2 regions of the Paractinoplanes rhizophilus genome follow, and region 2 is predicted to be linked to the other one. Evidence: predicted binding sites of a transcription regulator. Region 2 holds the regulator's gene; the other holds the start of a gene.
What was found. Region 2 encodes HrcA, which represses chaperone genes, less so after heat shock. Its sites were predicted from a motif close to GGTTNGCACNCTCNNNNNGAGNGTGCNAACC; they were not measured.
Positions count from the first base shown of each region.

Region 1: a site for HrcA is predicted at 2,434-2,464, ahead of groES (co-chaperone GroES). Genes of this name have one in related genera too.

Region 1 covers NZ_JBHTBJ010000003.1:185,149-201,057, reverse strand. Annotated here, with positions in the region: gene ACFQS1_RS06830 (sugar ABC transporter substrate-binding protein) at 1-300, opposite strand, end outside; gene ybaK (Cys-tRNA(Pro) deacylase) at 669-1,154, opposite strand; gene ACFQS1_RS06820 (class I SAM-dependent methyltransferase) at 1,187-2,362, opposite strand; gene groES (co-chaperone GroES) at 2,589-2,903, shown strand; gene groL (chaperonin GroEL) at 2,974-4,626, shown strand; gene ACFQS1_RS06805 (ABC transporter ATP-binding protein) at 4,741-6,543, opposite strand; gene ACFQS1_RS06800 (ABC transporter ATP-binding protein) at 6,540-8,234, opposite strand; gene ACFQS1_RS06795 (hypothetical protein) at 8,319-8,573, opposite strand; gene tsaD (tRNA (adenosine(37)-N6)-threonylcarbamoyltransferase complex transferase subunit TsaD) at 8,583-9,635, opposite strand; gene rimI (ribosomal protein S18-alanine N-acetyltransferase) at 9,628-10,062, opposite strand; gene tsaB (tRNA (adenosine(37)-N6)-threonylcarbamoyltransferase complex dimerization subunit type 1 TsaB) at 10,146-10,802, opposite strand; gene ung (uracil-DNA glycosylase) at 10,812-11,486, opposite strand; gene tsaE (tRNA (adenosine(37)-N6)-threonylcarbamoyltransferase complex ATPase subunit type 1 TsaE) at 11,483-11,941, opposite strand; gene ACFQS1_RS06765 (alpha/beta fold hydrolase) at 11,938-13,014, opposite strand; gene alr (alanine racemase) at 13,011-14,144, opposite strand; gene ACFQS1_RS06755 (NAD(P)H-hydrate dehydratase) at 14,259-15,710, opposite strand; gene ACFQS1_RS06750 (holo-ACP synthase) at 15,799-15,909, opposite strand, start outside.
Region 2 covers NZ_JBHTBJ010000040.1:43,967-59,875, reverse strand. Annotated here, with positions in the region: gene dnaJ (molecular chaperone DnaJ) at 1-793, opposite strand, end outside; gene hrcA (heat-inducible transcriptional repressor HrcA) at 843-1,865, opposite strand; gene ACFQS1_RS33735 (DUF4870 domain-containing protein) at 2,023-2,610, shown strand; gene hemW (radical SAM family heme chaperone HemW) at 2,639-3,838, opposite strand; gene ACFQS1_RS33725 (enoyl-CoA hydratase-related protein) at 3,869-4,639, shown strand; gene ACFQS1_RS33720 (hypothetical protein) at 4,747-5,607, shown strand; gene ACFQS1_RS33715 (PAS domain-containing protein) at 5,760-7,367, shown strand; gene ACFQS1_RS33710 (GlsB/YeaQ/YmgE family stress response membrane protein) at 7,605-7,880, opposite strand; gene lepA (translation elongation factor 4) at 7,962-9,842, opposite strand; gene ACFQS1_RS33700 (MOSC domain-containing protein) at 10,203-10,925, opposite strand; gene ACFQS1_RS33695 (DUF4240 domain-containing protein) at 11,143-11,676, opposite strand; gene ACFQS1_RS33690 (phosphotransferase family protein) at 11,731-12,702, shown strand; gene rpsT (30S ribosomal protein S20) at 12,988-13,254, shown strand; gene ACFQS1_RS33680 (hypothetical protein) at 13,580-14,035, opposite strand; gene holA (DNA polymerase III subunit delta) at 14,032-15,051, opposite strand; gene ACFQS1_RS33670 (ComEC/Rec2 family competence protein) at 15,287-15,909, opposite strand, start outside.

The DNA.
Region 1 (15,909 bases), on a different contig from region 2:
GACCTTGACGCCGCTCGAGATCATGCCGTCGGCGATGGTCTGGAACTGGGTCTTGTCACCCTGCGCGTTCTGGATGTCGGCCTGCACACCGGCCGCCTTGAAGGCGTCCGTGAGGTACTTCAGGTCCGCGGTCGCCCATCGAGCCGAGCTCTTGGTGTCGGGGAGGATGACGCCTACCTTGCCGGTGGACGAGCCGCTGTCGCCGCCGCTACCGGAATCGCCGTTGTCGTCGCCACAGGCGGCCATGCTGCCGGTCGCCAGGAGGCCGACCGCGGCAAGGGCGAACAGTCCCTTACGCATTCCTTGTGTCCTTTCGGGTAAATCCGGGCCTTCGATCGGATTCGATGGTGTGCGCTGCGGGAGTGTCGCTCCCCGAGACGCCGAGTGATCAGGAGCTAGTTTGTTGTGCCCGGCAACGTATTCCCGTTGCGCCCCGTCGCACAAGCCGTGCGCCCCGGCGATCTCATAACCCGGCATAACAATCCGGCAACACGGCGGTGACACGGGTAATCGGGCCCTGCCGATGGCCGGAGGACTGCCCCGGACGATCGCCTAAGGTCGCTCACATGGTGACGCTAAGTCACTCCCATGCCTGTTCTCGTCCGATCTCGGGATAAAGATCCCCGAGGTCAGTAACGTTGTCGTAACGGCTTGGCACCGATCGAGTTTTATGCCCTGATTGCGGCGGTAACAGCGCCGGTCAGCCGGATCAGATCGCGCGGCGCCAGGCCCACCTGAAGACCGCGGCGGCCCGCCGAGACGAACATGCGGTCCAGCGCGAGCGCCGACGAGTCCACCACCGTCGGCAGCTTCTTGCGCTGACCGAGCGGGCTGATGCCGCCCCGGACGTAACCGCTGCTGCGCTCGGCCGCGGCCCGCTCGGCGAGCACGGCCCGCTTGCCGCCGGCCGCGCCGGCGAGGGCTTTGAGATCGAGGTCGCCGGTGACCGGCACGACGCCGACGACCAGCCCGCCGTCGACCTCGGCGATGAGGGTCTTGAAGACCCGCTCGGGCCCGATCCCCAGCGCCCGCGCCACGAGCGCGCCGTAGTTGGGCGCGTCCGGGGAGACGTCGTAGGGGTGCAGGGTGTGCTCGACCTGCTGGTCGCTGAGCACGGCGGTCGCCGGGGTGCCGGCCGCGGGCTTCTTGGCCATAGCCCAGGAACGTACTCCTGCTCAGATCGGGCTCAGATCGGGCGGCAGAGCAGCGCGGTGGGCGCGCCGGCCACCCGGGTCAGCACCATCGACGCCGCCTCGGGCCCGGAGAGGCGCAGGTCACGGCGGAGTTGATCGGGCTCGAGGGCGGAGCCGCGCTTGCGGATCTCGAGGCGGCCGACGCCGCGCTCGCGCAGCAGGGCACGCAGCCGTTTCAAAGAGAACTGCAGCACATCGGTTATCTCCAGGCGGCGGCCGAACGCGGTGTCGGCGGGCTCGTCGGCGTACACGTAGGCGATCTCGCGATCGGCGAGGCGACCCCCGACGCTCGCCGCGAACTCGGCGACCAGGTGCGAGCGCACGACGGCCGGATCGGGGTCGTAGACGTAGCGGCCCACCGGGCCCACCGATGCCTTCGCCAGGCCGCTGCCGGTGATCCCGCCCCTGCGGGAGCCCAGCAGCGTGGCGCGGCGGGGGACCTCGGCCAGCGGGCCGCACCAGAAGGCGGCCTCGACCAGGTCACCGTCGACGCTCACCCACTCGCCCTCGGCGCCCGGCGGCAGCAGGGCGTGGTCGATGCCGGGCGCCAGCTTGAGCACCGTGCGCGGCACCCGCTCGGCGAGCCCGGCGACGAAGTCCCACGGCGGCGAGTACGAGCCGGGGTCGAACACCCGGCCGCGGCCCGCCCGGCGCCGCGCGGGGTCGGCGAAGACCGCGTCGTAGTCCTCGACCCGGACCGAGGTGGCGTCCGCGCAGTCGACCGTGATCCGATCGTCGAGGCCGAGGGCGCGCACGTTGGCGGCGGCGACCCCGGCGGTCAGCGGGTCGGCGTCCACGGCGTACACGAAAATCCCGGCACTTGCCGCCGCCAGCGCGTCCGAGCCCAGGCCGCACCCCAGATCGGCCATGGTCCGGACCCCGGCGGCCGCGAGGCGCGCCGCCCGGCGCTCCGCCACCACCGCTCGCGTCGCCTGCTCGAGCCCGGGACGGGTGAAGAACATCCGCGCGGCCCGCTCGCCGAACTTCGCGGTGGCCTTGCGACGCAGCTCCACCTGAGTGAGCGCGGCGGCGGCGAGCTCCGGATCGACGCCCGTCGACCTCAGCGCCGACGCCGCCGCCAGCGGATCGCCATGATCCACAGCCGCGGCGGTGGCCAGGGCGTTCACCCCTTCGGGGGTATGGAGGCGGGCCAGGAGTTCCGGAGTCACGAAGGCATTCTCCCCGGCGTGCCGAGACTGGCACTCTGGTTGACGGAGTGCTAGTTCCGGCATAACCTCGCGGTTAGCACTCTCAACATGAGGGTGCCAACCGGACGCCCTCATGGCGGACGGTTAGGCACCAGGCGGACCGGCACCCGCGACGACGGCCCCGCCCGGTGGCATGAGGCATGAGACCGGCCTGGTTCATGGCCGGCAAACCTGTACCCAGGAGGGTATGCCCGTGACTACCGCGACCAAGGTTGCGATCAAGCCGCTCGAGGACCGCATCGTGGTCCAGGCGAACGAGGCTGAGACCACCACGGCGTCGGGCATCGTGATCCCCGACACCGCCAAGGAGAAGCCGCAGGAGGGCACCGTCCTCGCTGTCGGCCCGGGCCGCATCGACGACAAGGGCAACCGCGTCCCGATCGACGTCCAGGTGGGCGACACGGTTCTCTACTCGAAGTACGGCGGCACCGAGGTCAAGTACGCCGGCGAGGAGTACCTGGTGCTCTCCGCCCGCGACGTCCTCGCGGTCATCGAGAAGTGACCTACTGACAGTGCTCGCCGCCCTGGCCCGGCTTCCGGGTCAGGGCGGTGGCGCGTGAAGGGACCTATACATGGCGAAGATTCTCAGCTTCTCTGACGACGCGCGGCACCTGCTGGAGCACGGCGTCAACACGCTCGCCGACACGGTCAAGGTCACGCTCGGCCCGCGTGGGCGCAACGTCGTCCTGGACAAGAAGTTCGGCGCGCCCACGATCACCAACGACGGCGTCACCATCGCCAAGGAGATCGAGCTCACCGACCCGTACCAGAACCTCGGCGCCCAGCTGGTCAAGGAGGTGGCGACGAAGACCAACGACGTCGCCGGCGACGGGACCACCACGGCGACCGTTCTCGCCCAGGCGCTGGTCCGCGAGGGCCTGCGCAACGTGACCGCCGGCGCCAACCCGCTCGGCCTCAAGCGCGGCATGGATCAGGCGGCCGAGGCCGTCTCCAAGGCGCTGCTGGCCAAGGCGGTGGAGGTCGACGACCACAAGGCGATCGCCAACGTCGCCACCATCTCGGCCCAGGACGCCACCATCGGCGAGCTGATCGCCGAGGCGATGGACCGGGTCGGCCGCGACGGCGTCATCACCGTCGAGGAGGGCTCGGCGATGCTGACCGAGCTCGAGGTCACCGAGGGTCTGCAGTTCGACAAGGGCTTCATCTCGCCGAACTTCGTGACCGACGCCGAGTCGCAGGAGGCCGTCCTCGAGGACGCGTACATCCTGATCACCACGCAGAAGATCGCCAGCATCGAGGAGCTCCTCCCGCTGCTGGAGCAGGTGCTGCAGTCCGGCAAGCCGCTGCTGATCATCGCGGAGGACGTCGAGGGCCAGGCCCTGTCCACCCTGGTGGTCAACTCGATCCGCAAGACCGTCAAGGTCGCCGCGGTGAAGGCGCCCGGCTTCGGCGACCGGCGCAAGGCGATGCTGCAGGACATGGCGATCGCCACCGGCGGCGAGCTGATCGCGCCGGAGCTCGGCTACAAGCTCGACCAGGTCACCCTCGACATGCTGGGCCGGGCCCGGCGCATCGTGGTCGACAAGGAGAACACCACCATCGTCGACGGTGGCGGCAAGACGTCCGAGGTTGCCGACCGGGTCGCGCAGATCCGCAAGGAGATCGAGGCGTCCGACTCCGACTGGGACAAGGAGAAGCTGGCCGAGCGGCTGGCGAAGCTCTCCGGCGGCATCGCGGTGATCAAGGTCGGCGCGGCCACCGAGGTCGAGATGAAGGAGCGCAAGCACCGCATCGAGGACGCCATCTCGGCGACCCGGGCGGCCGTCGAGGAGGGCACCGTCCCCGGCGGCGGCGCCGCCCTCGCGCAGGTCGCCAAGGATCTCGACGGCGGCCTCGGCCTGACCGGCGAGGAGGCGATCGGCGTCGGCATCGTGCGCAAGGCGCTGGTCGAGCCGCTGCGCTGGATCGCGCAGAACGCCGGCCACGACGGCTACGTCGTGGTGGGCAAGGTCGACGAGCTGGGCTGGGGCCACGGCCTCAACGCGGCCACCGACGAGTACGTCGACCTGGCCGCGTCCGGCATCATCGACCCGGTGAAGGTGACCCGCAACGCGGTCTCCAACGCCGTGTCGATCGCCGGCCTGCTGCTGACCACGGAAAGCCTCGTGGTCGACAAGCCGGCCGAGCCGGAGCCGGCCGCCAGCGGCGGCGGGCACGGGCACAGCCACGGTGGCCACAGCCACCAGCACGGCCCGGGCTTCTGATCGTTCGTTCCACCGATAAAGGGCGCGCCGGCCGGCGCGCCCTTTTCGCGTCCCCACCCCACCCTGGCGCGGCGCGTCACCCTCGCCGCTGGGCGTTCAGCCTCGGCGCGACGATCACGGCGTCAGCGGGGTGACGCCGACCGTGTCGGCCAAGGGCTCGTCGGTGTCCTCCGGGGTGCGCTCGCCGTGCCAGGAACGCCACAGCGACGCATACGGGCCGTTCGCCGCGACCAGTTCGTCGTGCGAGCCCAGCTCGGTGATCCGGCCGTCCTCGACGACGGCGACCCGGTCGGCGTCGTGTGCCGAGAAGAGCCGGTGCGCGATCGCCACCACGGTGCGCCCGTGCAGCACCGCGGCCAGCGACCGTTCCAGGTCGCGCGCCGCTCGCGGGTCGAGCAGCGACGTGGCCTCGTCGAGCACCAGAGTGTGCGGGCCGGCCAGGACCAGCCGGGCCAGCGCGATCTGCTGCGCCTGCGCCGCCGACAGCGGATGACCGCCGGCGCCGACCGTTGTCGCCAATCCGTCGGGCAGCGCCAGCGCCCAGTCGAGCGCGTCCACCGCCGCCAGCGCCGATCGCACCCGCTCCGCGCCGGCGTCGGGACGCACCATCGCCACGTTGTCCGACACCGAGCCGATGAAGACGTGATGCTCCTGGCTGACCAGCGCCACCTCGGCGCGCAGCTGGTCGAGCGGCAGATCGCGGAGCGGTGTGCCGCCCACCGTGATCGTCCCGCCGGTGGGCTCGTGCACCCCGGCCAGCAGCCGGCCGAGCGTCGACTTGCCCGCCCCGGACGGGCCGACGATCGCGAGCCGCTCCCCCGGCTCCAGCGTCAGGTCGATCCCGTGCAGGACCTCGCGCCCCGGCACGTACGCGAAATGCACGTCACGGACCTCGATGCGGGTCCCATCCGGCCGCGCCGCCGCGGCCGCGACCGGCGGCTCGTCCGCCGCGACGCCGAGCAGGCGGGCCAGCGACGCGGTGCCCACCTGCAGCTCGTCGAGCCAGCCGAGCAGCCGGTCGAGCGGATCGATCAGCAGCTGGACGTAGACGACCGCGGCGGTGAGCTGGCCGAGAGTGACCGAGTCGTGCAGATAGAGCAGCCCGCCGACCAGCAGCGTCGACACCACCGGCAGCACGTAACCGACCTCGACCGCGGGGAACCAGACGGTGCGCAGGAACAGCGTGTATTTCTCGGCCAGCCAGGTGCGGCGCAGGTCGGCGTCGGTGCGCTCGATCCGGCGGCGCCGGCGGCGCAGCGCGTCGACCGTGCGGGCGCCTTCGACGGTCTCGGCGAGGCCGTCGGTCACCATCGAATACTCGGCGTTCTGCTTCAGATAGGCCGCCGGGGACCGCCGCAGATACCACCGGGTGCCGGCCCACAGGATCGGGACCGCGGTCAGCAGCGGCAGCGCGAGCAGCGGGGTGACCACGGCGAGCGCGCCCACCACCAGCAGGATCGTGATGACCGCGATCATCGTCTCGGGCACCGCGAGCCGCACGCAGCGCGACATCGCGTCCACGTCCCGGGTCGTCCGGGTCAGCAGGTCACCGCTGCCCGCCCGCTCCACCGTGGACAGCGGCAGGGCGAGCACCCGCTCGACGAACTCCTCGCGCAGGCCGGCCAGGACCCGCTCGCCGAGCTGGGCGGAAGACAGGTATGCAAACCGGGTCAGCACCGCCTGAAGCACCACGAAGCCGGCGATCAGCGCCGCGAGCCGGTCGACGAGGCCCGCGCCCCGGCCGTGCTGGATGCCCTCGACCAGCTCGCCCAGCAGGCGTGGCCCGGCCAGGCCGGCGATCGCGGCGAGGACGTGCAGCGTGACCGCGCCCCAGAGCACCCGCGGATAGCGCCGGAACAGCTCGCGGACGTACCGCCGCACCTGCGAGTTGTCGGCGACCGGCAACAGCGCGCTCATGCCGGGCCTTCGTCTCGCAGCACCGTGCGGGCATAGCGGGGCTCGCGGTCGAGCAGGGCGTGGTGGGTGCCGGTGGCGGCCAGCCGGCCGCGCTCGACGAAGCAGACCCGGTCGACCCGGTCGAGGACCAGCGGGCTGGACGTGCAGATCACCGTGGTGCGGCCGGCCCGGGCGGTGATCAGCCGCTCGGCGATGCGCGCCTCGGTGTGCGCGTCGACCGCGCTGGTCGGCTCGACCAGGATCAGCGTATCGGGGTCGGCCACCAGCGCCCGGGCCAGGCGCAGCCGCTGCTGTTGCCCGCCGGAGAAGGACCGGCCGCGCTCGGCCACCTCGCTGTCGAGCCCGTCGGGCAGCGCCTCGACGATGTCGGTCGCGGCCGCCGTGTGCAGCGCGGCGGGCAGCGAGCCGCGGTCGTGCGGGTCGAGATCGTCGCGCAGCCGGCCGGTGAACAGGCGGGCGTCGTTGTCGGCCACCAGGATCCGCTCGCGGACCGTGGCCATCGCGAACTCCCCGAGCGGCCGGCCGCCGGCCGTGCCGCCCTCGGCGTAGCGACCCAGGCGGTCGGCGATCTCCGCGGCCTCGGCGGGCGCGGTCGCCACGATCGCGGTGATCTCGCCGGGGTGGATGACCACACCGGACCGTGGGTCGGCGAGGTCGCCGGCCAGCCGCTCGGGCCGTAGCGGCGCGGACGGGTCGGGCAGGTCGGTGACGGCGCCGAGCATGGCCACGACCCGGCGGCCCGCCACGTGGCCGCGAGTGATCTTGTCGAGCGTCTCGGTGAGCTGCCGCAGCGGGGCGACCAGGAAGGCCGCGTACGCGTAGAAGGAGACCAGCTGCCCCACCGTGATCCGGCCGCTCAGCGCGAAGTGTGCGCCCAGCCAGGTGACCAGCACCAGGAAGACGCCGGGCAGCAGCACCTGGGCGGCCTCGAGCAGGGACTCGACCCGCGCGGTGCGGACCCCGGCCGCCCGCAGCGACTGCGACTCGGCGCGATAGCGCTCGGCCATCACCGCCTCGCCGCCCACGCCGCGCAGCACCCGCAGGCCGCCCACCAGGTCGGCGGCCCGGCCGGTGAGCAGGCCCTGCTGCTCGCGGGTGACCTGCTGCCGGTGGTGCAGCGGCTTGATCAGCAGGCCGACGACGGCCATCAGGATCGGCACGCCGAGCACCACGACGAGGCCGAGCGGCACCGAGGTGTACAGCAGGATGACTGTCACCGTGACGACCGCGACCAGCGAGCCGGTGCCGCGGGCGGTGATGTCGACGGCAGCGCCGAGCGCCCGGATGTCGGCGGTGCCGATGGCCACCACCTCGCCGGTGTCGAGCCGCCGGGACAGCGCCGAGCCGAGCCGGGCGGCCTGCCGCACGGTGATCTGGACGGTGACGAACATGGCGCCCACGAAGTTGACCACCGCGAACCGGTGCCGGGACACGCCCGCGATCGCCTGGCCGGCGCCGGCGGCGAGCAGCACGAGACACCAGAGCAGCAGGTCGTGCTCGTCGCGCCGGGTCGCGGCGTCGATGGCCCGGCCGATGATGGCGGGCACGACGGCCTGGCAGAGCATCCAGACGACGGCCAGCACGATGGCGGCGGCGACGGTCAGCTTGAAGCGCCGGACCAGCCAGCCCAGGAAGTGGGTGGCGGACCGGCCGTCGGGTACGCCGGGGTCGGCGTCGGGCAGCGCGCGCATCAGGTCCCCGACGTTACGGACGGGGTCTGACAGTTTGCGACCCGTTTCCTACCGGCGCCCGGCCTCGGGCCGGTCCGATCGGTGCTACCGATCGACCGGACTGAAGTCCCACACGTGCGGTGCGCGGGCCACCAACTTGGCCGGCGGCGCGGGCAGGCTCTCCGGGGTGCTGCGCCATTTCGAGATGACCACAATGCGGTGGTCGGTCGACGAGTACACCTCGCTCGACACGTGCTGCGGCAGGACCTCGATCCGGGGCACCGCCACGTCGCAGACCCAGGTCAGCAGCTCGTCGAAGCCGCTGCCGAGGGCCCGCACCTCCCACATCCGCGCGATCATGCTGGCTTCCTACCCCGCCACGCTGACCGAGGTCAATGCCATCGAGGAATCGGCGGGCAGATCGAGACGCGACGGCGCGACGCCGGCCGCCACCAGCCGCGAGCCGAGGGCGGCGACCATCGCGCCGTTGTCCGTGCACAACTGGGGGCGCGGAACGCGTACGCGAATCCCGTGCTTTTCCGCCTTTTGCTCCGCCAGGGTGCGCAACCGTGAATTGGCCGCCACCCCACCCCCGATGATCAGGGTTTCCACGCCGTGGGCCCGGCACGCGTCGATCGCCTTGGCGGTCAGCACGTCGCAGACCGCCTCCTGGAAGCTCGCCGACACGTCGGCCACCGGCACCGGCTCGCCATCGCGCTCGCGCGCCTCGACCCAGCGCGCGACCGCGGTCTTGAGGCCGGAGAAGGAGAAGTCGAAGCGGTGCGCCGCAAGGTCTTTGGGCGCGGTCAGTCCACGAGGGAACGCGATCGCGGCCGGATCGCCCTCGCGCGCCCGCCGGTCGATCACCGGGCCGCCCGGGAAGCCCAGCCCGAGCAGGCGCGCGACCTTGTCGAACGCCTCGCCGGCCGCGTCGTCGATGGTGGCACCGAGCGGGGTCACGCCGTTGGTCAGGTCGTCGACCAGCAGCAGCGACGAGTGCCCGCCGGAGACCAGCATCGCGACCGCGGGCTCGGGCAGCGGACCGTGCTCCAAAGTGTCCACCGCCACGTGCGCGGCGAGATGGTTGACGCCGTAGAGGGGCTTGTCGGCCGCCAGCGCGTACCCCTTCGCGGCGGCGACCCCGACCAGCAGCGCACCGGCGAGCCCGGGACCGCTGGTCACCGCGATCGCGTCGATGTCGGCCAGGGTGACCTCGGCCTCGTCGAGCGCGCGCCGCATGGTCGGCACGATCGCCTCGAGGTGGGCGCGGCTGGCGACCTCGGGCACCACCCCGCCGAACCGGGCATGCTGCTCCACACTGGACGCCAGCGCGTCGGCGAGCAGGGTGTGGCCGCGCACGATGCCCACGCCGGTCTCGTCGCAGGAGGTCTCGATCCCGAGGACCAGGGGCTCGTCAGGCATTGCGCATCATCACCAGGGCGTCGGTGTTGCTCGGTTGGTAATAGCCGCGCCGGATCGCGACCGGCTCGAAGTCGTACATGGCGTACAGCCGCTGGGCCGGCGCGTTGTCGACGGCGACCTCCAGCAGCGTCTGCTTGACGCCGCGCCGCGCGGCCTCGGCCAGCAACGCCTCGAGCATGGCGCGCCCGACGCCGCCGCGCTGGGCGGTGCGGCGGACGGCGATGTTCTGCACCCAGGACTCGTCGGCGGTCACCGAGAGACCGGCGTAGCCGAGCACCTGCTCGCCGTCGAGCGCGACCAGGTAGAAGTTGCGCTGGGCCAGTTCGTTCCAGAACATCGCCGACGACCATTTCTCGACGCCGAACAGGTCTTCCTCGATCGGCAGCACCTGGGCGATGTGCCACCACCGAAAGCGTTCGATGCGCACCCGGCCGTCACCCACCCGGCCGACACCCACTGGGCCGTTCTCACCCACGGGGCTCTTGTCTCCCACCAGGTCTTCGGCGGCCATCAGGTCAGCACGGGCTTGCGGCCGGCCGGTTCGACGGCGTCGGGACGCCGCAGGTAGAGCGGCGTGAGCGGCTCGCTCGGCACGGCCTCGCGAATCCGCTCGGCCGCGAGGGCCACGAGGGCGGCGCCGGGTGGATAGAGGAGATGCTCTTCCACGGGTACGCCGAAGATGTCCCCATATTTGAGGCCACCCTCGCCGCACACGCGCTCGTAGTCGCCGGTCACCTCGGCCGGCTTGGCCACCTCGGGACCGGCGGTGCGCACCCCGTCCAGATAGGTCGCGTAATAGACCTCGCGCCGGCGCGCGTCGGTGGCGACCAGCACCCGGCCCGGGCCGGCGGCGCGGCCGAGCCCGTCGAGCGAGCACACGCCGTACGTCGGGATGCCGAGCGCCTGCGCCATGCTCGCGCCGGTGGCCAGCCCGACCCGCAAGCCGGTGAACGGCCCCGGCCCCAGCCCGGCGACGATCGCCGCGAGGTCGGCCGGGCGGGCGCCCGCCTCGGCCAGCACCGCCGCGATCTCGGGCGCCAGCCTCTCCCCGTGCGCGCGGGGGTCGACGGTGCGCCGCTCGGCGACCCCGCGCAGGCCGTCGGCGGTGACCTCCACCAGCGCGGCCGTCGACGCGGGGGTCGCGGTGTCCAGAGCTAGAACGAGCACGTGCCGACCCTAACGCGGATCCCAGTCGATCAGCGGGCGACCGCCGTCGGCCAGGGCCTTGTTGGCCGCGCTGAACGGGCGGACGCCCAGGAAGCCCTCGCGATTGAGCGGGCTGGGGTGGCCGGCCTCGAGCACCGCGTGTGCCGGATTGGTGATCAGCACGGCCTTCTTGCGGGCGTACCCGCCCCACAGCAGGAACACGACCCGCTCGCTGCGGGCGTTCAGCGCCCGGATGGTGGCGTCGGTGAAGGCCTCCCAGCCCTTGCCGCCGTGCGAGGCGGCGGCCCCGCCGCGCACGGTCAGCACCGCGTTGAGCAGCAGCACGCCCTGCCGGGCCCAGCCGGTGAGATCGCCGGACTTCGGCGGCGCGACGCCGACGTCCGCCGCCAGCTCCTTGAAGACGTTGCGCAGCGACGGCGGGATCCGGACGCCGTCGCGGACGCTGAAGCTCAGCCCGTGCGCCTGCCCCGGCCCGTGGTACGGGTCCTGGCCGAGGATCAGCACCCGGGTCTCGGCCGGCGGGCACAGCCGGTACGCCGCGAACAGGTCCTCGATCGGGGGATAGATGGTGTGCGCCGCATACTCGGCGGCCACGAACTCGCCGAGCTTCGCCGTGCCTTCCGGGTCGAGGAAGGGGGTCAGCTCGTCCCGCCACTCGGCCGGCAGCAGGTCGGGAAGATTCACTGGCTCTCCAGTCGGGTCAAGCGGGTGGCCCAGTCGCCGCCGTGCGGCACCAGCTCCACCACCCGGGTGTCGTCGTCCAGGCGGTCGATCCGGACCTGGAGATATTCGTCGTTGAGCTGCTCGACCAGGCCCGCGCCCCACTCCACGACGGTGACCGCGTCCTCGGCCGAGGCGTCCAGATCGAGGTCGTCGATCTCGGCGCGCGGGTCGGGCCGGTCGCCGAGACGGTACGCGTCGGCGTGCACCAGCGGGACGGGACCCCGGTGCACGCGGGCGATCACGAAGGTCGGCGAGGTGATCGCGCCGTCGACGCCCAGCCCGGCGCCGATGCCCTGCACCAGGGCGGTCTTGCCGGCGCCCAGCGGGCCGGTGAGCAGCAGCAGATCCCCGGCCCGGAGGATGCCGGCCAGCCGCCGCCCGAAGGCCCGGGTGTCCTCGACCGTGGCGAGCTTCATGAGATCTTCTCCACGAACGGCAGCATGGCGGCGTTGACCTCGTCGGACTTCTCCAGCATGACCATGTGGCCGGTGTTCTCGACGGTTACGAGCCGGGCGTCGGGCAGCCGCTTGATGATCTCTTCGGAGTGCGCGACCGGGGTCAGATAGTCCCGGTCGCCGACGATGACCAGCACCGGGACCCCGCGCAGGGCGGCCAGCGCCGGATAGCGGTTGTGGTTGTACAGCGTCGTCAAATACCTGGTCAGCGTCTCGACCGAGGTCTTGCCGTTCATCCCCTCCACGAACGAGACCAACGACGGGCTCGGCTTGGCGTCGCCGAAGCCGTACCGCCGGGTGAGCAGCCAGGCCAGGTCGGAGGAGGCGAACCGGGCCCGCTCGATCACGTTGCCGCCCAGGTGGGCGGCGGTCCCCCAGAGCGGGAAGAACGGCGCGCTGGCCCGCGCGACCAGCGACGGCAGCGCCAGCTTGGCGCGGTCGACCAGCCGGGCCGAGGTGGAGATCAGCACGACGCCGGTGACCCGGTCGCCGAACCACTGCGGATACTTCTCGGCGAACGACATGATGGTCATGCCGCCCATCGAGTGGCCGACCAGGATGATGTGGCCGTCCGGCACGGTCGCGTCCAGCACGGCGGCGAGCGACTCGCCGAGCCCGGCGATGTCGTAGTTGCCCGACTTGAGCCTGCCCGACCGGCCGTGGCCGGGCTGGTCGTAGAAGACCAGCCGATGATCACCGCGTTCGCCGAACAGCTTGCGCTGGAAGTAGAACGTGCCCATGTCCAGCGCGAAGCCGTGCACGAAGACGATCGTCGGCTTGTCGGTCGGCTCCGTCGGCTCGACCACCTCGACGTGCAGGTCGGTGCCATCGGCGGCGGTGACGGTGAGCTGGGCGTCGAAGGGCTGGTCGCCGAAGTCCTCGTCGGCGTGCGGGTCGCCGGGGGCGTTGACCGAGCGGCGGACCAGCGCGCGCTCGACCGCGAACGCCGTGGCCAGGCCGGCCGCCACCACGCCGATCGCGGCGCCGGCGATGCCGACCTGTTTGGCCCGGCGCCGCGGGATCTTGGGGCTCACGCGGCCGTCACCGTGCCCGCGGCGCCGTCGTACACCCGGGGGACGCGCGAGCTGCCGAACCGGGTCACGATCTCGTAGTTGATCGTGCCGACCACCTCGGCCCAGTCGTCGGCGGTCGGACCGCCGTCGTCGCCCGGGCCGAAGAGCGTGGCGATGTCGCCGGCTGCCACCTCGTCGTCGCCGACGTCGAGGACGATCTGATCCATGCAGACCCGGCCGGCCACCGTGCGGCGCTTGCCGCCCAGCTGCACCGGCCCCGCGTTCGACGCGGCGCGCGGCACGCCGTCCGCGTAGCCGAGCGGCACCAGTGCCAGCGTCGTCTCGCGCTCGGTGAAATAGGCGTGGCCGTACGAGACGCCCTGACCGGCCGGGACGCGCTTGGTCTGCGCGACCCGGGCCCGCGCGGTCATCGCCGGGCGCAGGCCGAACGTCTCCCCCGGCACCGGCGACAGGCCGTAGACCGCGATGCCCGGCCGGACCAGGTCGTAGTGGGCGTCGGGGCGGGTGAGCGTGGCCGCCGAGTTGGCGATGTGCCGATAGCGCGGGGCTATCCCGAGCCGCTCGGCCACGGCCAGCCCGTCGGCGAACGCGGCGAGCTGACGGTCGGTGATCTCGTCGCCGGGCGCGTCGGAGCTGACGAAGTGGCTCCACACCCCGACCACGTCGATGACGCCGTCGGCCTGCGCCTTCGCCGCGGCCTCCAGCACCGCCGGCCATTCGGCCGCCGTGGCGCCACCGCGCGAGAGGCCGGTGTCCAGCTTCAGGTGTACGCGTGCCGGCCGCTCCGCGCGGCGGGCCGCCTCGACCAGCTCGCCGACCATCGGCAGCGAGCTCGCGGACAGGTCGATGCCGGCCGCGACCCCGTCGTGCAGCGGCATGCCCGGCGAGTGCAGCCAGGCCAGCACCGGCACGTCCAGGCCGGCCCGGCGCAGCTCCAGCCCCTCGCCGAGGGTGGCCACGCCGAGCCAGGTCGCCCCGCCCGCCAGCGCCGCCCGGGCGGACGGCAGCATGCCGTGCCCGTAGCCGTCGCCCTTCACCACCGCCATCACCTCGGCGGTCGTGCCGGCGCGCATCAGCGCCACGTTGTCCCGGATGGCGTCCAGATCGATCCGGACCTCGGCCTGCCACATGATTCCCAGCCTACTGATCGGTATGACGATTTCCGTTACGGCGGCCCACCCGCTCGACCTGTGGATCTGGTGCGTCGCGACGAGCGGAAGCGGCGCCCTCGGGCCACCGGCGGCTCACTCCAGCAGCGCCGCCACCGCCGGCCGGAGCGCGGCCGCGACGTCGGACGAGGTCACCGGGCCGTCGTCGGCCGCCCAGCGACCGGCCAGGCCGTGCGCGTACGCCGCCGCGATCGCCGCCCGCTCGGGCGACAGCCCACCGGCCAGCAGCGAGCCGAGCAGGCCGGCGAGCACGTCGCCGCTGCCGGCGGTGGCCAGCGCGGAGCTGCCGGTCGGGTTGACCCAGACCTCGCCGCCCGGCGTCGCCACGATCGTCCGGTCGCCCTTGAGCAGCACCACCGCGTTGATCCAGGCGGCCAGCCGGCACGCGGCGCCCACCCGGTCGGCGCCGGGCGCCTCGCCCGCCAGCCGCTTGAACTCCCCGTCGTGCGGCGTGATCACCAGCGGCGCGTCCCGGCGCAGGTCTTCCGCGTGCGAGCCGTCCACCAGCAGCGTCAGGGCGTCGGCGTCGAGCACCACCGGCACCGACGTGGCGAGCACCGTGCGCAGCGTCGTGCGCGCCTCGTCGTCGGTGCCGAGGCCGGAGCCGCACACCCAGGCCTGCACCCGGCCGGCGTCGAGGACGCGGCTCACCGCGACCACCGACGGATGCGCCCGAACCACCTCGCGGTGGGCGCTCCCCGCGTAGCGCACCATGCCGGTGGGGCCGGCCAGCGCTCCGCTCGTCGACAGCAGCGCGGCCCCCGGATATTGCGCCGACCCGGTCGCGATGCCGACCACGCCGCGGGTGTATTTGTCGGAAGCCGGGCCCGGGGCCGGCCACCACTCGGCGATGTCGGCGGCATCCGGCACCCGCACCGCGGGGCCGGCCCTCAGCACCGGGCCGAGCCCGATGTCGACCAGCTCCACCTGCCCGCAGCGCACCGCGGCCGGGCCGACCACGTGGGCCGGTTTGAGGCAGCCGAAGGTCACCGTGACGTCGGCCGTGACCGCCTCGCCCGGCACGTCGCCGGTGTCGACCGCCACCCCGCTCGGCACGTCGACCGCGACCACCGGCGGCCGGCCGCCGGAGCGCCCGCGCAGGTCACCCAGGCGGGCGACATGACCCGCCGCCGGCGCCCGGAGCCCGCCGCTCGCCCCGATGCCGACGATGCCGTCCAGCACGAGATCGGCCCGGTCGGGCATCTCCCGCACCGAGCGGCCGCCGGCCGCCCGCAGCGCCGCCAGACCCGCCAGGTGGACCCGGTCGGGCCGTAGCAGCAGCGCCCGCACCTGGGCGCCCCGGCGGGCCAGCGCGGCGCCCGCGTAGAGCGTGTCGCCGCCGTTGTCGCCGCTGCCGACCAGGAGCAGCACCCGCGCGCCGTACACCCCGCCGTCGTCCTCCAGAAGCAGCGCGCAACGCCGGGCCAGGCCGGCCGCGGCGCGCTGCATGAGCGTGCCCTCCGGCAGCGTCGCCATCAGCGCCTTCTCGGCCGCTCGCACGTCCGCGACCCGCCATGCCTGCCGCATCCGTCCTGCCCTCCCAAGCCGTTCGTGATGCCGTCGGTTCTACGGCCCGGGTACGACAATTTCGCGTTCGCGCCGGCCGGGCCGTTGCTCAGGACTCGGCCACGACCATCGCCGAGGCGATGCCGCCGTCGTGCGAGAGCGAGAGGTGCCACCGGGCGATGCCACGCTCCGCCGCGGCCGCGGCGACCGTACCGGACAC
Region 2 (15,909 bases):
AGTAGACGTCGTGCGGGCGCTCGTGGATCTCGACATACAGGTCGCCGGCGGTGCCGCCGCCGGGGCCGACCTCGCCCTGCTGGGCCAGGCGGATGCGCATGCCGTCCTCGACGCCGGCCGGGATCTTGACGGTGAGCGAGCGGCGGGTGCGGACCCGGCCGTCGCCGGCGCAGGTGGGGCAGGGGTGCGGGATGACCGTGCCGTGGCCCTGGCAGGTGGAGCAGGGGCGGGAGGAGACGACCTGGCCCAGGAACGTGCGCTGCACGCTCTGCACCTCGCCGCGGCCGCCGCAGGTCTCGCAGGTGGCCAGGTGGGTGCCGGGCGCGGTGCCGGCGCCGGAGCACTGGGTGCACAGCACCGCGGTGTCGACCGTGATCGGGGCCTCGACACCGAACGCCGTCTCGACCAGGTCGAGCTCGAGGCGCAGGATCGCGTCGGCGCCGGGGCGGGTGCGCGGGCGCGGGCCACGGGAGCCGCCGCCGGCCGCCGTGCCGAAGAACGCGTCCATGATGTCCTGGAAGCCGACGAACGGGCCGCCGGGACCGCCCGGGCCGCCGGGGCCCATGCCGCCGCCGGGCGCCAGCGGGTCGCCGCCGAGGTCGACGATCTGCCGCTTCTGGTCGTCGGACAGCACCTCGTACGCCGCGTTGATGTCCTTGAACTTCTCGGCGGCCTCGGGATCGGGGTTGACGTCGGGGTGGTACTGCCGAGCCAGCTTCCGGTAGGCGCGCTTGATCTCGTCGTCGGTGGCCTCCCGGCTCACGCCGAGAATGCCGTAGTAATCCTTGGCCACGGGGTTTGGGGTCCTCATTGTCAGCGCGATTCCGTCAGTTCTGAGCCGGTCAGTTCTGGGCCAGCAGGTCGCCCACGTAGCGTGCCACCGCACGCACCGTGGCGATGGTGCCGGGGTAGTCCATCCGGGTGGGTCCGAGCACACCGAGCCCACCAACGATAGTCGCCCCCGGGCCGTAACCGGTGCTGACCACCGAGGCGGATCGGAGGTTGTCTATCTCGTTCTCGTCGCCGATGCGCACCCTGGTCGTGCTGGGCTCCAGGTCGCCGATGAGCTTGAGCAGGATGACCTCCTCCTCGAGGGCCTCGAGCACCGGACGAAGCGTGCCCTGGAAGTCCAGCACACCTCCCCGCGTCAAGTTCGCCGTTCCGGCGAGGGCGAGCCGCTCCTCGCTGCGCTCCACCAGCGTCTCGAGCAGGACGCTGGCCAGGCAGGCCATCGTGTTGCGGCGGTCGGGGGCGCACTCGTCGACCAGGCCCTGCACCAGCGGTGGGGTGTCGGACATGCGCTGACCTGCGAGTTTTTCGTTGACCTTGCGGCGCAGGTCGAGCACGTCGTCGGACGCGACCGGGCCCGGCAGCTCGACCAGGCGCTGCTCGACCCGGCCGGTGTCGGTGATCATCACGAGCATCAGGCGGGTCGTGGAGATCGGGACGAGTTCCAGATGGCGCACGGAAGAGCGGGCGAGCGACGGATACTGCACGACCGCGACCTGGCGGGTGAGCTGAGCCAGCAGGCGCACGGTGCGATGCACCACGTCGTCGAGGTCGACCGCGCCGATCAGGAAGCGCTCGATCGCGCGGCGCTCGGCCGGGCTCAGCGCCTTGACCTTGGAGAGACGGTCGACGAAAAGGCGATAGCCCGCGTCGGTGGGGACCCGCCCGGCGCTGGTGTGCGGCTGGCGGATGTATCCCTCCTCCTCCAGCACGGCCATGTCGTTGCGCACGGTGGCCGGGGAGACGCCCAGCTGGTGCCGCTCGACCAGCGCCTTGCTGCCGACCGGCTCCTGGGTCTCGACGTAGTCCTCGACGATCGCGCGCAGCACCTCGAGCTTGCGGTCATCGAGACTCATCTGACCCTCCCTCGCCGGCGCTTGGCACTCCCCGTGACAGAGTGCCAGTCTACGTCGCTGTCGGCGGCAACGCGATGATCGAGTGGACTGTCTATTCCTGTACTCGTTCCGCATGTCGCTCTCGACCGTATTGAGCTGCGGTCCTACGGTGTCAGCCATGACTGAACCACCTCGCCCGCCCGGTGAAGGTAATCCGTATGCGGCCAACGATCCGACGTCGGGTTCGACACCGCCTCCTTCATCCCCGCCCCCGCCGCCGCCCGGCGGCGGTTACGGTCCGCCTCCGGGCGGATACAACCCACCTCCCGGTGGCTACAACCCGCCTCCGGGTGGCTACAACCCGCCTCCCGGTGGCTATAACCCGCCTCCTCAGCAGTACGGCTACGGCCCGCAACCCGGCAACGCCTCGGATGACCGCACCTGGATCCTGGTCTCCCACTTCGGCGGCGCGGCCGGCGCCTTCCTCGGCGGCGGCTGCGCGGGCTGGATCGCCCCGCTGGTCGCATTGCTCGCCCGGGGCAACCAGTCCCCGGTCGTGCGCGCCGAGGCCGTCAAGGCGTTGAACTTCCAGATTCTCTGGTCGATCATCGCGCTGGTCGGCTGGGTGCTCAGCTGCATCGTCATCGGCATCTTCGTCGGCGTCGCGGCCACGATCATCGCGATCGTCTTCGGCGTCATCGCCGGTGTGAAGGCCAGCAACAACGAGCCGTACAACTACCCCATGACGGTGCAAATCATCAAGTAAAGTGTCGCGCCGGGTCGGGGGCCCGGCGTTACACGACGTCTCGGATCACCGCGTCGGCGAGCAGCCGGCCCGGCAAATTCAAGATCAATTGCCCTTTCGCGTACGCCTCCGGCACCAGCAGACCGTCGTCGAGCGCCTGCTTGGCCCCGCGTTCGTCCAGCCCGGCCAGCGGGATGCCGTCGCTGAGCCGCACCCGCAGCATGATGTCCTCGACGCGGCGGTCCTCGTCGTCGAGGATCTCGCGGGCATGGCCGGGCGAGACACCGTCGGCGAGCCTTTTCGCGTACGTCGTGGGGTGCTTCACGTTCCACCAGCGCACGCCGCCGACGTGGCTGTGCGCGCCCGGCCCCAGGCCCCACCAGTCGGCGCCGGTCCAGTACAGCAGGTTGTGCCGGCAGCGGGCGGCTTCGCTGGTGGCCCAGTTGGAGACCTCGTACCAGGCGAACCCGGCCTCGGTCAGGGCCTGCTCGGCGGCCAGGTAGCGGTCCGCGGCCACGTCGTCCTCGGGGTACGGCAGCTCGCCGCGGCGCATCCGGGCGGCCATCCGGGTGCCGTCCTCGACGATCAGGGCGTACGCGCTGACGTGGTCGGCGCCGGCCTCGACGACGGCCCGCAGGGACGCGGCGAAGTCATCGGCGGTCTCGCCCGGGGTGCCGTAGATCAGGTCGAGGTTGACGTGCTCGAAGCCCGCCTCCCGGGCCTCCCGGGCCGCCTGCGGCGCCCGCCCGGCGGTGTGCTGCCGGTCGAGAATCTTGAGCACGTGCGGGCTGGACGACTGCATGCCCAGGCTGATCCGGGTGAAGCCGTTCGCCCGGAGCCGGCGCAGGTATTCGGGGGTCACCGACTCGGGGTTGGCTTCGGTGGTGATCTCGGCTTTCTCGTCGAGGCCCCAGGTCTTGTCGATGCCGTCGAGGATGCGGCCGAGGTCGTCCGCGCTCAGCAGGGTGGGGGTGCCGCCACCGACGAACACCGTGTCCACCTTTTTCGGATTTATCGCCTGCTTCGCGATTTCCAGCTCGCGGAGGACCGTGTCGGCGTAGCCTTCGCGGCCGACGCCACCGAGCTCGCTCGCCGTATAGGTGTTGAAGTCGCAGTAGCCGCAGCGGCTGGCGCAGAACGGCACGTGGACATATACGGCAAATCCGTTTTTCCCGGCGTTCGCCGCCGCGCCGGATGGAAGCGACCCGTCAGTGGGTACCGGATCGCCATCGGGAAGTGCGCCAGCCATCCGACAAGTGTGCACCGTTAGGGTTCCGCCATGGATCTGGTCCGAACCGCCACCGTCGCCGGGGTGACCACCGTGACGCTGGACAGCCCCGCCAACCGGAACGCCCTCTCCACGCCGCTGATGCGACAGCTGCTCGAGGCGCTCTCCGCCGCCCTGACCGCCCCCGGCGTCCGCGTGGTGACGCTCTCCCACACCGGGCCGGTGTTCTGCTCCGGCGCCGACCTCAAGGAGACCGCCGAGGCCCGGGCGACCGGTCGCGTGCCGGCCGAGCTGCTCGCCGACGTGCTGGCCGCGCTCTGGGAGTTCCCCAAGCCGGTGGTCTGCCGGGTGGCGGGCCCGGCCCGGGCCGGTGGCCTCGGCCTGATCGCGGCGGCCGACATCGCGGTCTGCGCGCGCGAGGCCACCTTCGCGTTCACCGAAGTACGCCTCGGCGTCATCCCGGCGGTGATCAGCGCCACGGTCCTCCCCCGGCTCAGCTCGCGGGCAGCGGCCGAGCTCTATCTGACCAGCGAGGTCTTCGACGGCGTACGGGCGGCCGAGGTGGGGCTGGTCACCAAGGCGGTGCCGGCCGAGGGCCTGGACGCGACGGTGGCGGCCTACTGCGACGCCCTGGTGCAAGGCGGCCCCTTGGCCCTGGCGGGCGCCAAGCAGCTGCTCCGGCGCGCCCCGGCCCCGTCGATCCGGGCCGAGCTGGCCGAGTTGTCGGAGCGCTCGGGCGCGTACTTCCGCTCGGCCGAGGGCACCGAGGGGGTCAACGCGTTCCGCGAGAAGCGTCCGCCGTCGTGGGTGCCGGCCCCCTGACCCGCCGAGGGCGCGGCACGCGGCGCGCGGTGCAGTGACATTCGCGTGATGCGGTCGTTGTTTACGCTTGTTGCCTGGTCCACGGGGAAGCCGTCGAGGAGGTGTGAGTGCGCAGGACGCCGATCGTGGTGCTCGCGTTGCTCGCTGTCATCGGCACCCTGGGCGTAGTGGTCGTGGTGCGTGGCATGTCGGGCGACATCAAGCTGCCGAAGATCATCGGCCCCGAGTGCACCGTGCAGGCCGACGGCAAGGTCACCCTCGACCTGGTGCAGATGGCCAACGCCGCGACGATCAGCGCGGTGGGCATCCGGCGCGGGATGCCGGAGCGGGCCGTCGTGATCGCGCTGGCCACCGCCCTCCAGGAGTCCAAGCTGGAAAACCTGGACACCGGCGACCGCGACTCGGTCGGGCTCTTTCAGCAGCGGCCCAGCCAGGGATGGGGCAGCCCGGAGAAGATTCAGGACCCGCGATACGCGGCGGACAAGTTCTACTCGGCGCTCAAGAAGGTCAAGGGCTGGGAGCGGATGCGGGTCACCGACGCGGCGCAGCGGGTGCAGCGGTCGGCATACCCGAACGCGTACGAGAAGTGGGCGGACGAGTCGGCCGTGCTGGCCCGCGCGCTGACCGGCCGGGCCACCGGGGCGGTGGCCTGCACGGTCACGGGTGCGCCCGCCCTGCGCGGCGCGGCGGCCGCCGCGGCCCTGATGAACGGGCTCAAGCTCGACTGGGGCAAGGGCCTGGCGAAGACGCCGGCGGCGACCCAGGCGGCCGGACTGACGGTCGTGGTCTCCGACGCGAGCACCGGCTGGCGGTACGCGCACTGGCTCGTCTCGCACGCGTCGGCCACCGGCCTCGAACGGGTACGTTTCGCCGACCTCGAATGGCACGCGCCCGACGGCAAGTGGCAGCCGGTGAGCGCGGACGCCGGGGTGGACGAGCGCCGGGTCGTCGCCCAGGTCTTCAGCTGACTTCGCGAAACACCCTCGGCATGGGCCGGGCGACGGGACCGCCGGGCCTCCGCCGGCCATCGCTCTGCGTGATGTCGAGCGATTCACGGACGAATAGCACAGCGTATATCCGCTGATGGACAGATAGCTACCGCCCTGGTACTAAGTAGAGCGTGTCGAGGGCGATCGAATGGATCCTGCTGGGTTCGGCGAGCTGTCTGGCGATCATCGTCGGCGTCCGGTGGCACCGTCCCAGCCGCGTCGGCCCCTGGCTGCTGCTGGCCGGGTCGGTGGCCGCGATCGCGGTGGGTGACGTTTTCTACGCGATCGGGGCGATGCCCGCCGCCGAGGCCTGTTACCTGTCGATGTTCGTGCTGGTCGCGGGCGCGCTGATCCAGTTCACCCGGGGCGGCTCGCTGCTGGTCGAGCGGGCGCGCCTGATCGACCTGCTGGCGGCGGCCTGCTCGACGCTGCTGGTCGTCTGGGTCTTCATGATCGGTAACAAGGTCCTCACCGGCAAGATCTCGGCGGCCGACGTGATCGGCGATCTCCTCCTGATCGGGGTCACCGGCCGGCTCGTGCTCGCGGCCGGGCGCAACGTGTCGTCGGCGCTGCTGCTGGCCGGCTCGGTCGGCATGCTGATCAGCGACATCGTCTATCCGCTGGCACCCGGCACGGTCACCGAGGCCGGTTACCTCGTGCTGTATGTCGCGTGGGGCCTGGCCGCCCTGCATCCGTCCATGACCCGGCTGACCCGGCCGATGCCGCCGCGCGTGACCCAGTGGCGCGGGCACTGGGCGGCGCTGCTGGGCGCGGCGGTGGCGACGCCGCCGGCGGTGCTCCTCGTCGAGGCGCTCCACGGCGAGGTCCACGACGGCGTGGTGATCGCGGTGGTGGGCGCGCTCACGCTGCTGCTGACCATCACCCGGCTGGCCGACTCGATCTCGCAGAACAGCCAGGCGGCGGCCCGCGAGCGGGCGCTGCGCACGGCCTCGGGCGCGCTGGTCGCGGCGGCCGACCGGCCGGCCGTCGAGGCGGCGGTGCACGCCGCCGCCGAGCAGCTGATGCCGCCGTCGTCGCTGCGCTCGCTCGTCTTCGCCGTCGACGACGATGCGGTGCCGGCCCCGCCGCCCGAGCCGAGCCCGCGCAGCTGGTGGTCCGGCGACACGACCCTGGTCTGCCCGCTGCGGCTCGAGCCGCTGGCGGTCGCGCGGCCCGGCGGCGGCGCGCTGATCGTCGAGGCGCCGCGCGAGGTGCTGACCGTGACGCGCGACGCCCTCGAGGTGCTGGCCGGCCAGGCGGCGCTGGCGCTCGACCGCATCTCGATGGTCGAGGCGGTGGGCCGGCGCGACAGCGACCAGTACCTCCGCACGGTCATCGGCAACACCGCCGAGCTGATGCTGGTGATCGACGACGACCAGCGCATCCGGTACGCGAGCCCCGCCGTCCACGACCTGCTGGGCGACGATCGGGTGACGCCGCTCTCCTCGCTGACCGACCTGGTGCACCCGGACGACCGCGGCGTGGTGCGGCGGGCCTTCCAGTCCAACGGGGACGGCACGATGTTCTGCGCCCTGCGCCGCTCCGACGAGTCGCAGATCCTGATCGAGGCGACCTACCGCGACCTGCGCGAGGACCGCCTGGTCCGCGGCTACGTGCTGACCATGCGCAACGTGACCGACGCGCACACCCGCGACGAGCGCCAGCCCCTCCGCGACCACGTCGACGAGCTGCCGGCCTGGGTGAACAGGCGAAGCGCGCAACACAAGTTCCGCTACTGAGACTGCCGCGCCCGCGTCGCGCTCGCCCGGCTTGCCCGCCTCGCGTCGCTCACGGGCACCGCCCTAGGCCGCCGCCCTCGCCCGCTGGTCACGTCCACGGGCCGACGCACCCACCTCGTCTGCCCAAGCCACCGCAGGCACCCCGCCTCCGCGCCCCTTCCCCGCAGCCGTTGCCGTTTGCTTGCACAAGCAAAGCGCCGGACCTGAACCAGGTCCGGCGCTTGGGTGCAGCTTCCCTTATCGGGTGAGGCGGCGGCGCGAGCCGACGCCGGCCACCAGGGCAACGCCGATCGCGGCAAGGACAACCTGGAACAGGAACTCGATCCAGTCGAAGCCCTTCGTGTCCGCGACGCCGAAGGCCCGGGCGATGACCGTACCCAGCAGCGCGGCGACGATACCGACCACCATGGTCAGCCAGATCGGGATGTTCTGCTTGCCCGGTACGACCAGGCGGCCCAGCGCGCCGATGACAAGACCGACGATGAGCGCCGTAATGATGCCGGTGACAGTCATGAGGTTTCCTCCTCGGGGGTGGAGCATCTGTTGCGTCCGTCGAGCCCCACAGTTCCCGAGCGCCGGAGAAACCAAACCGACCTATTTTTTGTTTGCTCCCTTGGTGTCCGAAGAGTCAGACGTCGACAGCGCGGCGATGAAGGCCTCCTGCGGCACTTCCACCCGGCCGACCATCTTCATCCGCTTCTTGCCCTCTTTTTGCTTCTCGAGGAGCTTCCGCTTCCGGGTGATGTCACCCCCGTAGCACTTGGCGAGGACGTCCTTGCGGATCGCGCGGATCGTCTCGCGCGCGATGATCCGGCTGCCGATGGCAGCCTGGATCGGCACCTCGAACTGCTGCCGCGGGATCAGCTTCTGCAACTTGGCCGCGATGTTCACCCCATACGCGTACGCCTTGTCCTTGTGCACGATGGCACTGAAGGCGTCGACCGGTTCCCCGTGCAGCAGGATGTCCACCTTCACCAGGTCCGCCACCTGCTCGCCGGACGGTTCGTAGTCGAGCGACGCGTACCCCTTGGTCTTGCTCTTCAGTTGGTCGAAGAAGTCGAAAATGATCTCGGCAAGGGGCAGGGTGTAGCGAAGCTCGACCCGCTCGCTCGAGAGGTACTCCATGCCCATCAGGCTGCCTCGGCGGCTCTGGCAGAGCTCCATGACCGCACCGACGTAGTCGTTGGGCACCAGCACGGTGGCCCGCACCACGGGCTCGTGGATCTCCGCGATCTTGCCGCTGGGGAACTCGCTGGGGTTCGTCACCACGTGCTCCTGCGCGTCCTCGGTGTAGACGCGGTAGACCACGTTCGGCGCCGTGGAGATCAGGTCGAGGCCGAACTCGCGCTCCAGCCGCTCGCCGATGATCTCGAGGTGGAGCAGGCCGAGGAAGCCGCAGCGGAAGCCGAAGCCGAGCGCCGCGGACGTCTCCGGCTCGTAGACCAGCGCGGCGTCGTTGAGCTTGAGCTTGTCGAGGGCGTCGCGCAGGGCCGGGTAGTCGGAGCCGTCGATCGGGTAGAGGCCGGAGTAGACCATCGGCTTCGGGTCCTTGTACCCGCCGAGCGCCTCCTTGGCCGGCCGGTTGTTGCCGGTGACCGTGTCGCCGACCCGGGACTGGCGCACGTCCTTCACGCCGGTGATCAGGTAGCCCACCTCGCCGACGCCGAGCGCGCCGGCCTTCTCCATCTCGGGCGAGACGACGCCGATCTCGAGCAGCTCGTGCACCGCGCCCGTGGACATCATCTTGATCCGGTCGCGCGCCTCGATCCGCCCGTCGATGACCCGGACATACGTGACGACACCGCGGTACACGTCGTACACCGAGTCGAAGATCATCGCCCGGGCCGGGGCGCTCGCGTCGCCGACCGGCGGCGTGACCTGCCGGACGATCTCGTCGAGCAGATGGCCGACGCCCACGCCGGTCTTGCCGGACACGCGCAGCACGTCCGACGGGTCGACGCCGATCAGGCCCGCCAGCTCCTCGGCGTACTTCTCGGGCTGCGCGGCGGGCAGATCGATCTTGTTGAGGACCGGGATGATGTGGAGGTCGTTCTCCATCGCCAGGTACAGGTTGGCGAGAGTCTGCGCCTCGATCCCCTGCGCCGCGTCGACGAGCAGGATCGCCCCTTCACAGGCCGCGAGGCTGCGGGACACCTCGTACGTGAAGTCGACGTGCCCCGGCGTGTCGATCATGTTGAGGACCGCGGAATCGCCCTGCTGGTCCCCCTCGCGCACCACCCACGGCATGCGCACGGCCTGCGACTTGATGGTGATGCCGCGTTCCCGCTCGATGTCCATGCGGTCGAGGTATTGCGCCCGCATCTGCCGCGGGTCGACCACCCCGGTGATCTGCAGCATCCGGTCGGCCAGCGTCGACTTGCCGTGGTCGATGTGCGCGATGATGCAGAAGTTGCGGATGCGACTCGGGTCGGTAGCCCCGATCACATTCACACCGGGGTCGAGCGGTCCAGGCACGATCGTCCGTTCTTCTCAGTCGTCACAAGCTTGGGGTTGCCACCGGCATGAGGGCCGGCGCGGGCCCGCCGACACACGGCCGGCGAGTTCTATCGTCCCACGCCCGCGTGGAGCGCCCGCTCACACCCGCTCAAGCACCGCCGCACCCAGCAGCAGCGGCGCTCTCACACGCACCCGCGCGGCCGTCCCATCGCGGTAACGTGCGCCGTCCCGCCCCCACCGCGCGGCCGTCCCATCGCGGTAACGTGCGCCGTTCCGCCCCCACCGCGCGGCACCCCATCGCAGGTGGCCGCGCCCTTCCGCACTCGCGCGGCACTCATCGCAGGTGACGCGAGCCGTCTCAGACCAGCACGAGCCGTCTCAGACCCGCTCGAGCGGCCCGTGCGGCAGCGGCGGCAGCTCGGCCGTGACCGTGTCGCCGGGCCGGATCGCGCCGCCACGCAGCACTACCGCCATGACCCCGGCTCTGTAGATCACGTCGCCGCCCTCGCCCCGCCCGATCACCTCCTTGAGCAGCCCTTGCTGGAAGGCGTTGATCTGCGCACACGGGTTGCGCAGCCCCGCCAGCACCACGGCCGGTCGAGGGTCGTCCCCCCGATCCCGCGCCGCAGCCGCTGCGAGAGCCTCCGACGACGCGGCCGTAGCCCGATCAAGTTCCGCCGCGGCAGCCACCTCCAGCACCGCCTTGAGCGCCCCCGAGCCGCCCCCGGATAGATTCGTACCGGATGCGTTCACGCCGGATGCGTCCATGGGTGTTCCGAAGCGCAGAATCGTCCCCACCGGCAGCGCGAGCAGGTCGATACCGCTGGTGGTCACGTTCTCGCCCAGATTGCCCGCCGCGACCGCGAACCCCTTGGCCCCCACCTCGGCGAACAACTCCCGCTGGATCAGGTGCACCTGCCGGAAGTTCGGCTGCGTGGCATCGTTGCGCACCCGCCCCCGGTGCTTGACGTGCACTCCGGCATGCACGTCTCCCTTCACCCCCACCCCGGCGATCAGGACGATCTCGTCCCGCACCGGCTTCGTGAACGCGTAGGTGTCGTTACAACTGACCGCCGCGACAGTCCCCTCTGCAGCCTCCATGGCCCCAAGTGTCCCGGAGCAGCCCTCCCCCACTCGACCGGCTTTCCCGCATCCTGGCCCTGCGCCACCCTGCCTCCCGCGGCACCCTGCCTCCCGCGGCACCCTGATTCCCGCAGCCAGCCTGGCCCCGCCGCGCCCTGGTTCCCGCAGCGCCCTGCTCAAGTCAGCGCGGCGGCTCAGGTCAGTCCGGCGGCTCGAGTCAGTCCGGCGGCTCGAGTCAGTCCGGCGGCTCGAGGAACAACGCCGACAAGCGCGGCAGCCTCCTCCGCATCTCCTCCTCGTTGTCGAAATCCCACAGCTCGGCCGCGTCGGGCCGGGTCACCGGCCTCTCCCCCGCCGGCAACTCGGACCCGGTCGCCTGCCGATACGCCTCGGCCGCGATGGTCAGCACCTCCTCGGCCTCGAAAACCGCGCCGGTCTCCACCGCGGCGCGCACAACCGGCACGTCGGCCAGCGAGTCGGGCGACTGCACCGACCGCGCCACCGCCTCGCGGCCGTGCGCGATCAGCCAGCCCCGGAAGTTGTCGAAGCCCTCCTCGGAACACCCACCGTGTATCAGGTAGGCCGCCGCCCACAGGTCTTGCGTGCCGGAGGCGACCATGACCTTGTCGAGGTGGCGGGCCCAGGCGACGATCTCCTCCGGGTCATGGGTGGCCAGATCGGCGGCGGCGCGCTTGGCCACCTCGCCGGGAGAGGACGGTCGATCGGCGGTTGCCCGGCCGATGACCGCCCAGAAGTCGTCGGTTCTCATGGCCAGGATCCTGCCAGCCGGGTACGACAAAATTCGGGACGGCAGGATGGTCGGGTGCGGCCGATTTCACTGCCCGACGTCGCGTACGGTGCCACCGCCGTACGCCCTCTTTGGTCTGAGCTGCCGGAAAGCCTGCGGCGAGCCATCTCGGCGCGGCTGGGCGCGCCGATCGCCTCGGCGCAAAGCGCCGGCGGCGGCTTCACCCGCGCCTTCGCCGCGATTATCACGACCTCGGCAGGGCTTAGTGCATTTGTCAAGGCCGCACCGCTCCAAGATCCAACATCGCACTGGTACGCCCGGGAGGCGGCGCTCACGTCGGCGTTGCCGGGGGCCGTCTCCGCTGCCCGACCGCTGTGGACGATGGTCGACTCCGGCTATTTCGTCCTATGCCTGGAAGCGATCGACGGGCACATCCCGTCCCTTCCGTGGTCGCCGGTGGAGCTGGGGTCCGCCCTGACCGCCTGGTCGGCCGCGGCCGAAGCGCTGCGCGAGCCCACCGCCGAGCTGCTGGCCCCCGGCGTGCCCGCCCTGCCGGAGATCCTGCGCGGCGAGATGTCCTGGTGGTCCGAGATCGAGAGCGGCCGCGAACCGCTACCGCGAACCGCGCGGGCCACCATCGCGCCGGACCGGATCCGCGAGCTGGCCGCGCTGGAACGTGCGCTGCCGGAGCTGGCCTCCGGCGCCACGATGACCCACGGCGACCTGCGGATCGACAACGTCCTGATCGACCGCGGCGGCCGGGCCTGGCTGTGCGACTGGACGTGGCCGTGCCTCGGCGCGCCCTGGTTCGACACGGTTACGCTGCTGGTCAGCGCCTTCGCCAGCGGTCTGGACACGGACGCCCTGCTCAGCCCCTGGGACGCTCCGGACGACGGCGTGGATGGGGCACTGGCGGCCCTCGCGGGGTATTGGCTGGTCCGCGCGGACGGCGGCCCGAGCAGCGCGTCGCCTCACAGCCGGCAGCATCAGCGGTTCAGCGGGGAGCAGGCGCTGGCGTGGCTGGCGGAGCGCCGCGGCTGGCGGTGAGCTGACCGCCTCGGCCGGCGGGGCCCGTCGGCCGGCGGGCGGGAGCGGCACGCCGTGAGGGGATCGCCGCGCCCGGACGGGAGGGTGGCAACTCGGCCGGCGCGGAGGCGGCCGTTTTGGCGGGTCGTGGCGGTGCTGGTAGTCTGGCTCATCGCGTGTGGTGACGCGCCGCTGTTCGCTGCTCCGGCAGACAGCCACTCCGGTGGCTGGCTGTTTCGACAGCCGACCACGGTGACCACCGCGCTTGAGACCAGTTTCCGAACCTAGTCAGGACAAGGCTGTCGCGTGGCGAACATCAAGTCCCAGATCAAGCGCAACCGGCAGAACGAAAAGGCCCGGCTGCGCAACAAGTCGGTCAAGTCGTCGCTGAAGACCGTGATCCGCAAGCTCAACGAGGCGAGCGAGGCGGGCAACGTCGAGACGGCTACCGTTCTGCTGCGTGACGCCTCGCGTCAGCTCGACAAGGCTGTCAGCAAGGGCGTCATCCACAAGAACCAGGCGGCCAACCGCAAGTCGGCCATCGCCAAGCGGGTCGCCTCGCTGTCCGCCTGACCCGTCAGGCGGCCCGGCCGCGTTACGCGCAAGCCGGGTACGACTTCGCCGATCCCTAGCCGGATCGCCGGCGCGGCAGCACGGAGGCCGCCGCGCCACAGCTCGCTCCACGCGAGCCGGTCATCGACGACCACACCTGGGCACCGCCGGACCATCACGGTCCGAGGCGGTGCCCGCGTCGTTCATGGCGCAAGGCCGCCGCGAATGGTAACCGGCAAACGTGTACGCGACGCCACGCGCTGACACTCACGGCCGCGCACTGACGCCCGGCCACCCACCGATACTCACGGCCATGCGCTGACGGGCGACCGACTTGAGGTCCTGCTCACTCGTAACGGCGAGTGGCGGACTGCCGGACGCGCCACTGCTGAGCCTCGACCTGCTCCGCCCACGGACGCATGACCGGGGCGCCGCGCCTCCGGTTGATGACGCCCGGGAGCCGTGTCGTCGCCTCCTCGGCGATGCGGACCGGCGGGCTCACCCCGGCTCCGCCCGCGGTGGCCGGCCGCAGGACCGCGGCCCGGGCCGCGGCCGGACCGGCCGGGACCGGCGGCTGTGTGAGCGCGCCGGCGATGACGTCGTTGAGCTTGACCATCAGCGCGACCAGGAACGGCAGGACCAGCACCCCCAACCAGCTGACCAATTCGGCCAGGGCGAGCAGGGCGCCCAGCGCGACGCTGCCCTCCAGGAAGACGAAGCAGAGAAATCCGCTCGGCGCGACGTGGCGCAGCCGCAGCATGCGGGCATACATCGGCAGGTGCGCCCCGGTCCCCCGGCTCATCGGGCCACGCCCCCTCGACGGGCCATGCCCTCGCCACGGGCCACGCCGCCGCGGCGGGCTGCGGCCACGGCGAAGACGGCCTGCTCGAGGGCGTATCCGCGGTCCTCGGCGCCGCCCTTGACGGCGGCGTTGCAGTCGGCCGCGGCGCGCATCGCGTCGACCAGGCCCTCGGGCGTCCAGCCGCGGCTGCGCTCCTGGGCACGCTGGATCTTCCACGCTGGCATGCCCAGGCTGCTGGCCATCTGGTAGGGGTTTCCCCGGCCGGCGGCGGCGACCTTGGCCACCGTGCGGACGCCGTCGGCGATGGCGTCGGCGATCGGCACCGGATCGACGCCGACGTGCAGCGCCCAGCGCAGCGCCTCGAGCGCTGCCGGCACGTCGCCGATCATCGCGGCGTCGGCCACCGTGAAGCCGCTCACCTCGGCGCGACCCTTGTAGTACCGCGCGACGACCGCCTCGGTGATCTTGCCGTCGGTGTCAGCGAGCAGCTGCGAGCAGGCCGCCGCGATCTCCCGCAGGTCGTTGCCGACCGACGCGAGCAGCGCGGACGCCGCCGACTCGTCGCAGCGACCGCCGTGGCGGCGGAACTCGTCGCGCACGAACGCGATGCGCTCCCGGTCGCCCTTGAGCTTGACCGCGGGCACCACGGTGGCGCCGGCCGAGCGCAGGCCGTCGGCGAGTGCCTTGCCCTTGGCCCCGCCGAGGTGGGCGACGATCAGCGTCACCTCGGGGTCGGGACTCTTCGCATACGCCAGCAGCGCGGCAATCAGATCCTTGCGCGCGTCCTGTCCACTGCGGATCACCAGCACCCGGCGGCCGCCGAACAGCGACGGGCTCAGCATCTCGGCGACCTCGCCCGCGCTGATCGCGCCGCCCTCATACTCCCGGACGTCGGCCCCGGGATCGGCGGCACGCGCCGCATCGACCGCGGCCGTGATCGCGCGCGCGGCGAGCAACTCCTCGTCGCCGAGAACGAGCAACAGCGGATCGGGGGGCGCGGTGTTCACGCCCAATATCGTCGCACGGGGGTATGACGTTGCCGCGAGCCTCACTCCTACGCGCAGATCGCTGATCACCGAAAGCGAAAGCAGACATATTGGCGGCCCGCCATACGATGACCCCCGTAGAGTCGCTCGATCAGGCCGGGTTGCCACGTCCGCGCGCCCGGGCCGGGTAATCATCATCCATCTCCGCCGATGCGGACGAAACCGCTCAACTCGGGCGTGTCGGCGCTTTCCAACCCGGCGGCTTCTAACCCGGCGGCGAGCCCCGAGCCACCACCGCGAGCCCATGTCCGGTGGCGACCGCGGCCAGATCCCCCGACTGGTCGGTGCGCAGCACTCGCGCTCCCCCGCGGGCCAGCCGCGCGAGCAGCGGCGCGTTCGGGTGCCCGTAGTCGTTGTCCTTCCCCACCGACACGAGCGCCACGGCCGGGTCGATCACGTCGAGGAACTCCGCCGATTGGTAGCCCGACCCGTGGTGGGCGACCTTCAGAACGTCCGCGTGCAGCGCCGAGGCGCCCAGATGCCGCAGCAGTTCGTCCTGTTCCTCGGTCTCCGCGTCGCCGGGCAGCAGCACCGTCTCGCCGCCCACCTCGGCCCGCAGCACGAGCGAGTTGTTGTTGGGGTCCGAGTTGGTGCCGTGCAGCGGCTCGTACGGCCCGATCACCGTCAGCCGCAGCCGGCCCACCGCGTACGCCCAGCCCGGCCCCACCGCGTGCAACGAACGCCGACCGGCCGCGGCCGCCACGGAGGCCCGTCCCGCGGGCGGATCCGGCCAGTCCGGTCCGGCGACGGCCACCACGTCCCGGCCCCGGAACACCCCCTCCACGCCGCCGATGTGGTCGGCGTGGAAATGGCTGACCACGAACAGCA